Regions from separate parts of the Cronobacter universalis NCTC 9529 genome, predicted to be linked through region 2. Evidence: predicted binding sites of a transcription regulator. Region 2 holds the regulator's gene; each other region holds the start of a gene.

Region 1 (3,148 bases), 1.7 Mb from region 2:
GCATGATCGTAAACTTCAGCATCAGGCCGGTCAGAATGGCCATCACGATGCCGAGCAGATAGAGCGAAAAGACCACCAGCGCGCCCTGCTGGCCAAAAAAGGCGGCGGCGAATACCGCGAAAATCGCCAGCCGCGCGCCGCAGGACATAAACGGCGCCATCATAATCGTCATCAGTCGTTCGCGCGGCGCATCCAGCGTGCGGGCGCCCATCACCGACGGCACGTTGCAGCCAAAGCCCACAATCAGCGGAACGAACGATTTACCCGGCAGGCCCAGCGCCTGCATCAGGCGATCCATCACAAACGCCGCGCGGGCCATATAACCGGAATCTTCAAGAAACGACAGGAACAGATACATCATGCCGATTTGCGGCACAAGCGGCAGCACGGTGTTGATGCCGCCGCCAATCCCCTGGGCGAGGAACAGCGTCAGCCAGGTGGGGAAATGCAGGGTATAGCCGACCCATTGCAGCCCGTGAATGAAAATCGCCACGGAGCCCGCGTCGAAAATCGGCTGCAACGCGCCGCCGATGTTAATGGCGAGCAGGAACATCAGGTACATCACGCCGAGAAAGACCGGCAGGCCCAGAAAACGGTTGAGAATAATGTTATCCAGCGCGGCCGTGAGGCGGTGCGGCTCGGCGGTGAGGCTGTTGCTGACGGCGTCGCAAATCGTCGAAATGCTCTGATAGCGGGCGTCAACGATATGCAGCGCCGGATCGTCAAGCTGGCTTTCAAGCTGTGCCTGAATGTGCGGGAGCCGCGCGGCGGCATCGCCCGCCACGCTGTGGCTGTAGATATCGCCTTCGAGCATTTGCAGCCCGAGCCAGCGGCGCTGCTGGGCGGAGAGATCGCCGGGCATCGCCGCTGCCAGCGTCTCTGCTGCCTCAGAAAGCGGCGCCGGGTAATGGACGCGCTCAATCGTCTGATTACGTTTGTGGCGGTCAATGGCGAGCTTCAGGCTGTCGATGCCGCGGGCGCGGGTAGAAACCAGCGGCACCACCGGGCAGCCGAGGCGGCTTGCCAGCGCGTCGATATCAATACGGATGTTTTGTTTATCGGCGATATCCAGCATGTTGAGCGCGACCACGCACGGAATGCCGAGCTCCAGCAGTTGCAGCGTCAGGTAGAGGTTGCGCTCAAGGTTGGAGGCGTCCACCACGTTTATCAGCATGTCCGCATCGCCGCTGAGGATGTAGTGGCAGGCGATCTGTTCATCAAGCGAGGTTTGCGAGGAAATCGTAGTCAGAGAGTAGGTGCCAGGCAGATCGACCAGCGTCACCTGGTGATCGGTCGTCGCGAAGTTGCCCTCTTTACGCTCTACCGTCACGCCCGCCCAGTTGCCCACGCGCTGCCGCGCGCCGGTGAGCTGGTTAAACAGCGTGGTTTTGCCGGAGTTCGGATTGCCGATTAAGCCGATGGTTAATTTTTTCATTTGCGTTAACTCAACACAGAAAGAGGTCAGCGGGTCGCTTCAACCTGCAAAAGCGCCAGATCTTTTTTTCGCAGCACCAGGCTTACGCGTCGGGTTTCAATATGAATCGGGTCGCCCAGCGGAGCCACGCGTTTTACCTCAAACGATGAACCCGGCAGCATGCCGAGCGACAGTAACTTCTGGCGGTAGGCCGGGCTGATTTCCCGGGCGAAACCCGTGATTTTCCAGCTGCTGTTAGGTGTGAATTGCATAGGACCTGCTTATTCCGAATGCGCTCAGCGGCGGTGAGTCGTAGCGATACAACGGCCAGGAGCCGATTATTGCGCGGGAAAGGGTTGTTTATCTGATTAAGATGGTAATGAGAATGGTTTTTATCTTCAATGCAATAATGCAGCGTAACGGGACTTTCGGAGGTTTATTTGTTCTGGCGCAAAAAAACGCGGTCACCAGCGTTTTCCACAGACATGGTAAAATTATTTATTCTTTATTTTTCATTTAATTAAAATTAAAAGCGGCAACAGATTATTGTGACACCTTTTATGAGTGTTATTTATTTGTTCTGGTTGTTATTTAAATGAAAAATGTAACCGCGTTCATATTTGATTTTATTTCTGAGTGTGGATTTTTAAATAAGAAATGGTGGCTTGGGTAAGGAATGAAAGGCGGGCGCGCTGCGCTTACCCACCCTACGGAATAAAAATGCCTGTCAAAATGTAGGGCGGGTAAGCGCAGCGCGCCCGCCAATGGCACCATCCAAAAATAATAAAAAAGGCCGGTTTCCCGGCCTTATGTGTTGTGCTGCGGCTTAACGCTTTTTACCGAACGCGGCGGCGAGCGCGTCGCTCATCGCGCTGTTGCCGCCTGCGCCGCTGTCGCGCGCCGGCTTGCGGGCATTCTGCGCCGGACGCTTCTGCGGCTCGCGGCTGTTGCCGCCGCCGCGCCGCGCGTTGCCTTCGCCGGGTTGCTCGTCGAGACGCATGGTCAGCGCGATACGCTTACGCGGCAAATCGACTTCCAGCACCTTCACCTTCACGATATCGCCCGCTTTCACCACGGTGTGCGGATCCTCGACGAATTTGTCGGAGAGCGAGGAGATATGCACCAGACCATCCTGATGCACGCCGATATCCACAAACGCGCCGAAATTGGTCACGTTGGTCACCGCGCCTTCCAGCACCATGCCCGGCTGCAGATCGTTCATCGTCTCCACGCCTTCGGCGAACTGGGCGGTTTTGAATTCCGGACGCGGGTCGCGGCCCGGTTTTTCCAGTTCTTTGATAATGTCGGTCACGGTCGGCACGCCGAAACGCTCGTCGGTAAAATCCACCGCCTTCACGTTACGCAGCGCGCTGCTGTTGCCCATCAGATCACGCAGCGACTGCTCCGTCGCCGCCAGAATGCGCTCCACCACCGGGTAGGCTTCCGGGTGAACGGTCGAGGCGTCGAGCGGGTTATCGCCGTGGTTAATACGCAGGAAGCCCGCGCACTGCTCAAACGCTTTCGGCCCCAGGCGGCTCACTTTCAGCAACTGCTGGCGGTTGCGGAACTGGCCGTTCTCGTCGCGCCAGGACACAATGTTCTGCGCCATCATACGCGTCAGGCCCGCCACGCGGGTCAGCAGGGGCACCGAGGCGGTGTTGAGATCGACGCCCACGGCGTTCACGCAGTCTTCCACCACCGCATCGAGTTTACGCGCCAGCTGGCTCTGACTGA
Region 2 (3,148 bases):
CCCCGCATGTTAACGTCAACTTCTGGGACTCGCTCTACTGGGGTGGTTTCGATACGGCGAACGACTGGGCAAATAAAGGTTTCCGCGTGGTGGTCTCTAACCCGGATTATGTTTATCTCGATTTCCCGAACGAAGTAAACCCGGCGGAGAGCGGTTACTACTGGGGTACGCGATTCAGCGACGAGCGCAAGATTTTCAGCTTCGCGCCGGATAACCTGCCGCAAAACGCCGAGACCTCCGTCGATCGCGACGGCAATCCGTTCAGCGCCAAATCCGACAAGCCGTGGCCGGGCGCGTATGGCCTCTCGGCGCAGCTCTGGAGCGAAGTCGTGCGCACCGATAAACAAATGGAGTACATGATGTACCCGCGTCTGCTGGCCGTTGCGGAGCGCGCCTGGCATCGCGCCGCCTGGGAGCAGGATTATCAGGCAGGACGCGAATATAAAGGCGGCGAAACGCATCAGGTGGATGTGAAAGCGCTGCATGAGGACTGGACGCGCTTTGCGAACCTGGCGGGCAGCCGCGAACTGCCGAAGCTTGAAAAAGCGGGCGTGCAGTTCCGTTTACCGGTGCCCGGCGCGCGCGTTAGCGAGGGCGTGTTGCAGATGAACAGCAGCCTGCCTGGCGTTGCGATGGAGTATTCCACCGACGATGGCGCGCGCTGGCTGCGTTATGACGCCGCGAAGCCGCCACGCGTCACAGGCGCGGTGCAGGTGCGCAGCGTCAGCAGCGACGGTAAGCGCTACAGCCGTGTGGATAGCGTACAGCCATAACGCAGCGTAATTAAAAAGCCAGCCTCCGGGCTGGCTTTTTCGTGAGGGACGCAAGGCTTACAGCGCGTCAGGCAGATGGTAAACCGCGACCAGCTTGCCTTTGCTTATCTCAATATTCTTCGCGCTGCGCAGTTGAGAAAGGGTTTTCATCACCATGCTACGGGAAAGATTAGTTTTTTTAACAATATAATCCGCCACGTTAATGCGGTTGCGCATGAACTCATCCATCGCCGCCAGGCAATCAATATTGGCTTTAATCATACTGAAGCTGTTTCTGCCGATCATAATTTCTTCGCGATAGCAAAGCGTATTAATAATCCATGAAGACAAAATAAGCAGATGTAACTGACAGTGATTTTTCTCAATTTCCTGCATGAAATAATCAAAAGGAATTAACTGATAATGACATTCAGAATCAGCCTGTAATTTTGCGAATTGGGATTTACCTAAATTCCTGGCGAGACCAAGGACGGAGGGCGCGCTGCTTTTTTCCAGAAGCAGCCGGTCGCTCTGGCGCATCAGAGAGAACTGACCGCCGCGAATGATGCAGATCTCCCCGTCCCGCAGGGGGATGAGCGTATTTTTTTCCGCACGAGACCAGCTACCATAGCTATTGAAAATATCCGCGATACGGTAAATCTCAGCAAGCGGTTTAGGGGGTAAGACCATATGGGTTACCTTATATAAAATAAAATTAAATCGTTGCTGTATCTTAATGGATGGATTTTTATTGCTGCAATAAGGCGCAGGAGAGATAAAAGAACAAACAGGGATAATCTGATGCCTAAGCGATTGAGCGGCAAAGATATTTATCTTTTCTGAATTTCAATTTAATAAAATATATGTGGTTTAATTAAGCATTGTGCGCTGTATTAAAACACTATCACTATTTAACTCTATCTAAAAAAATACATTTCTATTTTCGGAGCAGCGTTTTCAGGCAATAAAAAAGCCGACAGATGTCGGCCTGGATGATGCAGTGTGCGAGTGTTATTTCCCGCCAGCCTCGTGGGCGTGTTCGTTTTCGCGGCAGTCGCCGTCCGCGCAGTGACCATACAGATAGAGACTGTGGTTGGTCAGGCGGATGCCGTGACGCGTGGCGATCTCACGCTGACGGGCTTCAATGGAGTCATCGCTGAACTCGATCACTTTGCCGCAATCGAGGCAAATCAGATGATCGTGATGATGCTGTTGCGTCAGCTCGAAAACGGATTTGCCGCCTTCGAAGTTGTGGCGAGTGACGATGCCGGCATCATCGAACTGGTTAAGTACGCGATAGACCGTGGCAAGGCCAATCTCTTCACCCATGTCAATCAGACGCTTATAGAGGTCTTCCGCACTGACATGATGATTGACCGGTTCCTGCAGCACTTCGAGGATTTTTAATCGAGGAAGCGTGACTTTCAGGCCGGCCTTCTTTAATGCGGTATTGTTGTCAGTCATGCGGAATCTGTCCTGTTGCTTAACGACTCGCTCCGGAAGGGAGCGATACATCGGATACGCCGAAGATGAATGCGTCTCATTATAGAACTGACATGCCTAAATGAAAACCGCAAGCGTCCGGCAAAAAAGAGCTTAAAAATCGTGGGCCAGCCAGCGTTTTTTACGTGGAGGGCCTGATAATTAAGGAAGCTATTGTACAGCGTAGTGAGGGAAAGTTAAAAATTTGTAGCAATTATTTTCATTGCTTTTATCTATCAAACGGCGCGGAACGGTGCCCGCGCCGCTTATCATCAGGCGTTGATGATTTCCTGCAGATGTAGCTCTTCGGAAACCTGTTTGACCCATTTTTCAACGCGTTCCGCGGTCAGCTCCGGCTGGCGGTCTTCGTCAATCGCGAGACCGACGAAGTGATCGTCGTCCGCCAGGCCCTTGGAGGCTTCAAAGTGGTAGCCTTCGGTCGGCCAGTGGCCAACGATGGTCGCGCCGCGCGGCTCGATAATGTCGCGAATGGTGCCCAGCGCGTCGCAGAAGTATTCTGCGTAATCTTCCTGGTCGCCACAGCCGAAGAGAGCTACCAGCTTGCCGTTGAAGTCAATTTCTTCGAGCGTCGGGAAGAAATCATCCCAGTCGCACTGCGCTTCGCCGTAATACCAGGTCGGGATGCCAAGCAGAAGAATATCGAATGCTTCCAGATCTTCTTTGCTGCTTTTGGCAATGTCATGCACTTCAGCAACGTCTTTCCCGAGCTGTTTCTGGATAATTTTTGCGATATTTTCGGTATTGCCGGTGTCGCTGCCGAAAAAGATGCCTACGATTGCCATAAGAAGAATAACCTCTTGAATCTAAATGTGATGGTGCTGGCATAACGCCCACAGATAGGGCAATCATAGCAGAACAAAAGAGGGTGCGGAAACGGTATCAGGCGCCGGGTG
Region 3 (3,148 bases), 1.7 Mb from region 2:
ACTGCAACAGGCCACTACGGCCCCGATCGTGAAGGAGATAAGTATGTTCAGGTCACTGATTCTTGCAGCAGCGTTACTGGCGGGCACCGCGCCGCTTATCGCCAGCGCTGGTGAAATCACCCTGTTGCCATCCATCAAATTACAAATTGGCGATCGCGACAATTACGGTAACTACTGGGACGGAGGCCGCTGGCGCGACCGCGACTACTGGCGCAACCATTACGAGTGGCGCGGCGACCGCTGGTGGCGTCATGACAATGGCCTGCACCGCGGCTGGGATAAACGCCGCGGCTGGGATGACCGCCGGGCGTATGAGCGCGGTTATCGCGAAGGCTGGAACGATCGCGACGACCGTCGCGGCTGGGGTAAACATGGCCGCGGCCACGGTCATCACCACTGATTTCACAACGGTAGTGACGAAAAAGGCAGGCTCAGCGCCTGCCTTTTTTACGTCGTTATAACCCGAGCGCCGTGCCCACCAGCAGCCAGATATTCAGCGCCACCACCAGTACGACAATCGCCCAGCCGGTACGTTTTACCCACGGCGTGTTCACCAGTTCGCCCATCAACGTTTTGTTGCTGGTAAAGAAGAGCAGCGGCACCAGCGCCAGCGCGATACCAAAGCTCAGCAGCACCTGGCTCATCACCAGAATACGCGTCGGATCGAGGCCCATCAGGATAACGATAAACGATGGCGCCATGGTGACCGCGCGACGCACCCAGAGCGGAATGCTGAAGCGCACAAACCCCTGCATCACCACCTGCCCCGCCAGCGTGCCCACCACCGTGGAAGAGAGCCCCGCCGCCACCAGGCTTAAACCAAAAATGGTCGCCGCCGCGTGGCTCAGCAGGGGTTCGAGCGTCAGATACGCCTGATCAAGCTCCGCCACTTTGGTGTGTCCGCTGAAGTGGAACGCCGCCGCGGCGGTCGCCATCATCGCCAGATTCACAAAACCGGCGATGGTCATGGCGATCGCCACGTCCCATTTGGTCGCCGAGTAGCGTTCTTTGCGAGAACCGTCATGCAGGTTTTGCGTGAGCGACGAATGCAGATAGATAACATGCGGCATGATGGTCGCCCCCAGCACGCCCGCCGCCAGGAACACCGCTTCGGATGTCGGCAGGCTTGGGATCAGCATCCCTTTGCCGAGTTCCGCCAGTTTCGGCTGCGAGAAGAAAAGCTCGACGATATACGCCGCCGCCACAAACAGCAGCAGCCCGCCGATCACTTTCTCCAGCGGCTTTTGCCCGCGCTTTTGCAGCATCAGGATCAGAAACGTGGCGATGCCCGTCAGCACCGCGCCCTGCAGGAGCGATACGCCGAGGAGCAGCTTAAAGCCTATCGCCGCGCCGATAAATTCCGCGAGGTCGGTCGCCATCGCGATGATCTCCGCCTGCACCCAGTAGAACCAGACGACCGGGCGGGGATAGTGATCGCGGATCTGCTCGGCGAGATTTTTGCCGGTGGCGATGCCAAGCTTGGCGGAGAGCACCTGAATCAGCATCGCCATCAGGTTCGCCCAGACCACCACCCACAGCAGCTGGTAGCCGAAGCTCGCGCCCGCCTGAATGTTGGTCGCAAAGTTGCCCGGATCGATATAGCCAATGGCAGCGATGAAAGCCGGCCCCATCAGCGCCAGCCTTAACTTCCGCGCTGTACGGCCACGATTTTGCTCAACGCGACTGTGGTTCATTCTCTGCCTCTGAAATATAGCCTTTGCTATGTTTCATGCTACCAAAATGAGAATGATTATCAAGTTCATTAAACCGGACAATCTCTGATGGCTCTGATAGCTGAAATCAATGAAAGGTAGGTTAAGATCGAGGAATACGCGGAAAATACTATGCCGTGCGCCCACGTATGTTAAAAGTGTAGCAGCAAAAGATAACCTTTCACTGCTTTACGCAACATAACATTTTTGTATGTTTGATCACTCTTTTAGCGTTTGGTCACATGACGTAACTATACTGTGTTGCAGATCTCGTTTTCTAAATGGTTGTTGCATAGAATGTGCACGGAAATTAAACCTGCCTCATATTTGGAGCAAATATGTCCCGCGTTCTGCATTTCGTTTTGGCGCTCGCCGTTGTAGCGCTGCTTGCTTTGCTGGTCAGTCACGACCGCAAAAAAATTCGTCTGCCTTATATTGGCCTGCTGCTGGTGATTGAAGTGCTGCTGGCCTGGTTCTTCCTTAATTCAAATATTGGCCTGGGCTTTGTGAAAGGCTTCGCCGATATGTTTGAAAAACTGCTCGGCTTTGCTAATGAAGGGACAAACTTCGTCTTTGGCAAAATGAATGATGAAGGTCTGGCTTTCTTCTTCCTGAAAGTGCTCTGCCCTATCGTCTTTATCTCTGCGTTAATCGGTATCTTGCAGCACATTCGCGTTCTGCCGATTGTTATCCGGGCTATCGGTACGGTTCTCTCCAAAGTGAACGGTATGGGTAAACTGGAATCCTTCAACGCGGTAAGCTCGCTGATTCTGGGACAATCAGAAAACTTTATCGCCTATAAGGATATTCTCGGCAAAATGTCGCGCAACCGTATGTACACCATGGCCGCGACCGCGATGTCCACCGTGTCTATGTCGATCGTCGGCGCGTACATGACCATGCTGAAACCGCAGTACGTGGTGGCGGCGCTGATCCTGAACATGTTCAGCACCTTTATCGTCCTCTCCATCATCAACCCGTACCGCGTTGAGAATGAAGAAGATTTGCAGATGTCTAACCTGCATGAAGGGCAGAGCTTCTTCGAAATGCTGGGCGAGTACATTCTGGCAGGTTTCAAAGTGGCGATTATCGTGGCCGCGATGCTGATTGGCTTTATCGCGCTGATCTCCGGCCTCAACGCGCTGTTTGCCGCCGTACTGGGCATCTCCTTCCAGGGCATTCTGGGCTATATCTTCTACCCGGTTGCCTGGGTGATGGGCGTACCGGCCAGCGAAGCCCTGCAGGTGGGCAGTATTATGGCGACCAAACTGGTGTCTAACGAATTCGTCGCGATGATGGATCTGCAGAAACTGGCGGGCACTATCTCTCCGCGCGCGGAAGGCATTCTGTCCGTGTTCCTGGTTTCCTTCGCCAACTTCTCTTCTATCGGCATCATCGCGGGCGCTATCAAAGGCCTGAATGAAGAGCAAGGCAAC
Region 4 (3,148 bases), 400 kb from region 2:
GTGAATTTGGCGTTGTTCGCCAGCGCGCCGCGCAGGGCCTCGGTAGCCGGACCGGTTTGCAGCGAGCCGTTAGTACGGTTGTTAACGCTGTCCACCAGCAGTACGCTGCCTGCGTTCACGCCGTCGGCCTGCAACATTTTGCCGACCATCGGCGCCATTGCGCTGTTCCAGTCATAGGTACGCGCTTTTGGCTCAGGCGTCGCGTTTTCTGGCTGATGTTCAATCGGGCCTGGCTGCGCCGGGATCGACGGCACGGACGGCACCGTCGGTACCGGCTGCGTCGGCTCTGGTACAGGCTGCGTCGGTTGCTGTGTGCCTGGCTGCGCTTGTTCTACCGGCGCCGGTTTCTGCTCGCCGGGCATAATACAGCCCGACAGCGCCAGGGCGACGGTCGCCAGCAGCGCATAGCGATACATTCTGTTCAACATTTCCCCCTTCAGAGATAGAGATAAAGACGGGCTTTCCGTGCCGCCAGATAGTCAGTCTGACCGTTTACCGTCACGCGGCTCTGGGCCGGGATAACGACCGTCTGCGGGACTTCCAGCGGCTGACCTTCCAGCCCGCGGGCGTCATACCAGTAAAAGCGGTAGTGCACGGTAACGGGCGCGTCTTTGTTATTGTAAATGGTGGCGGCGGCGACAGGCTTGCCGTTTTGCAAAGAAAAGTCTGGTTTTTCAGCGGTAATGCCCGCCGCCAGCACGCTGGATTCCATCACCACCGCCTGATCGTCGCTGACGGGTATGGTCGGCGCGGAGCGGCAGCCTGCCATCAGCAGCGCGGCCAGCAATAAGCCTGTACGTGCGCGCCCCATCTCAGAGGCCTTTATGCGCAAGCATCGGCCCCAGAGGGCGGCCGCCAACCAGATGCATATGGATGTGGTAAACCTCCTGCCCGCCGTGACGATTGCAGTTCATGATGAGGCGATAGCCATCTTCCGCGATGCCTTCCTGTTGCGCGATTTTCGCCGCGGCAGTAAAAAGACGCCCCAGCGCCTGCTCATGTTCCGCCGTGACGTCATTGACCGTCGGCACCAGCACGTTCGGGACGATTAAGATGTGGGTCGGGGCCTGGGGAGAAATATCGCGAAACGCGGTAACGAGATCATCCTGATAGATGATGTCGGCAGGAATTTCGCGACGAATAATTTTGCTGAAAATGGTTTCTTCGGCCATGATTTTTTCCTTCTTGGATAAACGTTAAGAGTATGAGCGAGATAATCGCTTCCTTTCAACCTTTGCCCCGGTTTTTCTTTATAAAGCGGATATTTATGGCGCGCCATGCGCCTGGCCGATCGCCACGGCGCCTGACGCGTCTCCCGCCCCGCTTAGCTGTCGGTTTGTCACACCTCTTACATTTGTTTACACCGCAAAGACAAATGATTATATTTCTCATTCTTATTGACAGTGGAACGTTGTTTTAGTCCCGCGATCTCTTTTCATCAGGCCAGGAAGCCGCCGAAAAGCGTCGTATTACAACAGCCTGATGCGCAGCATCATTTTTTTATTTTAAGGGCAACACATGGCTAAGCATGCACTTCGTCAGGGCGTCATTCCGGCGTCTTCCCTTCCCTCTTTGCTGGCGCTCAGTATCGCCAGCGCGCTGGCGGCCCCGGCGGCGTACGCCGCGCCCGCCGCGAGCGACACAATGGTGGTCGATGCCGCCGCCGACAGCGGCACGCCTGACGAGTCACAGGATTACAGCGTAAAAACCACCACATCCGGCACAAAGATGCTGCTGGTGCCGCGGGACATTCCGCAGTCGGTGAGCGTCATTAGCCAGCAGCGCATGCAGGATCAGCAACTGAACACGATTGAAGATGTGCTGGAAAACACGACGGGCGTGACCGCCTCGCGCATCGACACCAGCCGGACAAATTTCTTCGCGCGCGGTTTCTACATCAGCAATTTCGCCTATGAAGATATGCCGACGTTTCTCGATAACCGCTGGAACTTTGGCGATACCGCGGGCGACACGGCGATGTATGACAAAATCGAAGTCGTGCGCGGCGCGGCCGGGCTGATGAGCGGCACCGGCAACCCGTCGGCGTACGTGAATATGGTGCGCAAACACGCCGACAGCCAGACGTTTAAAGGTAACGTCTCCGCCACTTACGGCAGCTGGGATAAACAACGCTATGTGATGGATGTGCAGTCGCCGCTGGTGGAGTCCGGTAAAGTGCGCGGGCGCGTGGTCGCGGGTTATCAGGATAACGACAGCTTTGTTGAGCGTAACCATTACCGCAAAAAATTCATTTATGGCGTCGTGGATGCCGATCTCACCGAGTCGACGCTACTGTCACTCGGCTATGACTATCAAAAAAGCGAAGAAGACAGCCCGACCTGGGGCGGCTTCCCTTCGCTTTACAGCGACGGCAGCCGGACGCATTTCCGCCGCGGTTTTAACACTGCCGCCGACTGGGCGTATTCAGACCTCGATTCCACCAAAGTTTTCGCCAACCTGACGCAGCGCTTTGAAAACGGCTGGGAGGCGAAAGTGAACGCGATGCACGCCGAGACCAATTTCGATAACCGCATGATGTATATCGATGGTTTTCCGGATAAAACCACCGGCCGTTACAACGCCGCGCTCTGGCAGGGCGCATGGGGCGGCTGGAACGTGGGCGAGCGTAAGCAGGATTCGATCGACGCCTTCGTGCGCGGCGGCTACGAACTGGCGGGTCGTCAGCATGAAATGATGTTTGGCGGCAGCTACAGCCGCCAGCGCAACAATTACGACAACGCCTATCCGGTGAATAACAATTCCGGTCTGATGGATGTCGGCAATATTCACGACTATAACGGCAGCACGGTGGCGAACCCGACGTGGTCCGATTTTGCGCTCTATCAGCGCGACGTGATTCGTCAGAAATCTATTTACGCCGCCACACGTCTTTCGCTTGCCGATCCGCTGCATCTGATTCTGGGCGCGCGCTACACCGAGTGGAACGCGAAATATAATCTGGAACGTAAGCCGGATGAAATTCGCCGCAGCAAAGCGGATGACGTCACGCCTTACGCGGGTCTGATTTACGATATCGACGATACCTGGTCTGCGTATGCCAGCTATACCTCTATCTTCCAGCCGAGCGGCCAGCGCGATGTGAACAGCGAGTTCCTCGATCCGACCACCGGTAAAGCCTATGAAGCCG

What was found. Region 2 encodes Fur, which represses iron uptake genes when iron is present. Its sites were predicted from a motif close to ATAATAATGAGAACNACTATCAA; they were not measured.
Region 1: a site for Fur is predicted at 1,788-1,810, ahead of feoA (ferrous iron transporter A). Genes of this name have one in related genera too.
Region 3: a site for Fur is predicted at 1,735-1,757, ahead of AFK65_RS14075 (Nramp family divalent metal transporter). Genes of this name have one in related genera too.
Region 4: a site for Fur is predicted at 1,376-1,398, ahead of fhuE (ferric-rhodotorulic acid/ferric-coprogen receptor FhuE). Genes of this name have one in related genera too.

The regions. Positions count from the first base shown of each region.
Region 1 covers NZ_CP012257.1:3,957,772-3,960,919, reverse strand. The annotation lists gene feoB (Fe(2+) transporter permease subunit FeoB) at 1-1,435, opposite strand, end outside; gene feoA (ferrous iron transporter A) at 1,462-1,686, opposite strand; gene AFK65_RS18300 (Tex family protein) at 2,241-3,148, opposite strand, start outside.
Region 2 covers NZ_CP012257.1:1,306,090-1,309,237, forward strand. The annotation lists gene AFK65_RS05955 (beta-N-acetylhexosaminidase) at 1-773, shown strand, start outside; gene AFK65_RS05960 (helix-turn-helix domain-containing protein) at 831-1,442, opposite strand; gene fur (ferric iron uptake transcriptional regulator) at 1,764-2,216, opposite strand; gene fldA (flavodoxin FldA) at 2,507-3,037, opposite strand.
Region 3 covers NZ_CP012257.1:3,048,920-3,052,067, forward strand. The annotation lists gene AFK65_RS14070 (DUF2502 domain-containing protein) at 44-400, shown strand; gene AFK65_RS14075 (Nramp family divalent metal transporter) at 456-1,694, opposite strand; gene AFK65_RS14080 (NupC/NupG family nucleoside CNT transporter) at 2,051-3,148, shown strand, end outside.
Region 4 covers NZ_CP012257.1:1,701,219-1,704,366, reverse strand. The annotation lists gene lpoB (penicillin-binding protein activator LpoB) at 1-428, opposite strand, end outside; gene AFK65_RS07780 (YcfL family protein) at 437-811, opposite strand; gene hinT (purine nucleoside phosphoramidase) at 813-1,172, opposite strand; gene fhuE (ferric-rhodotorulic acid/ferric-coprogen receptor FhuE) at 1,519-3,148, shown strand, end outside.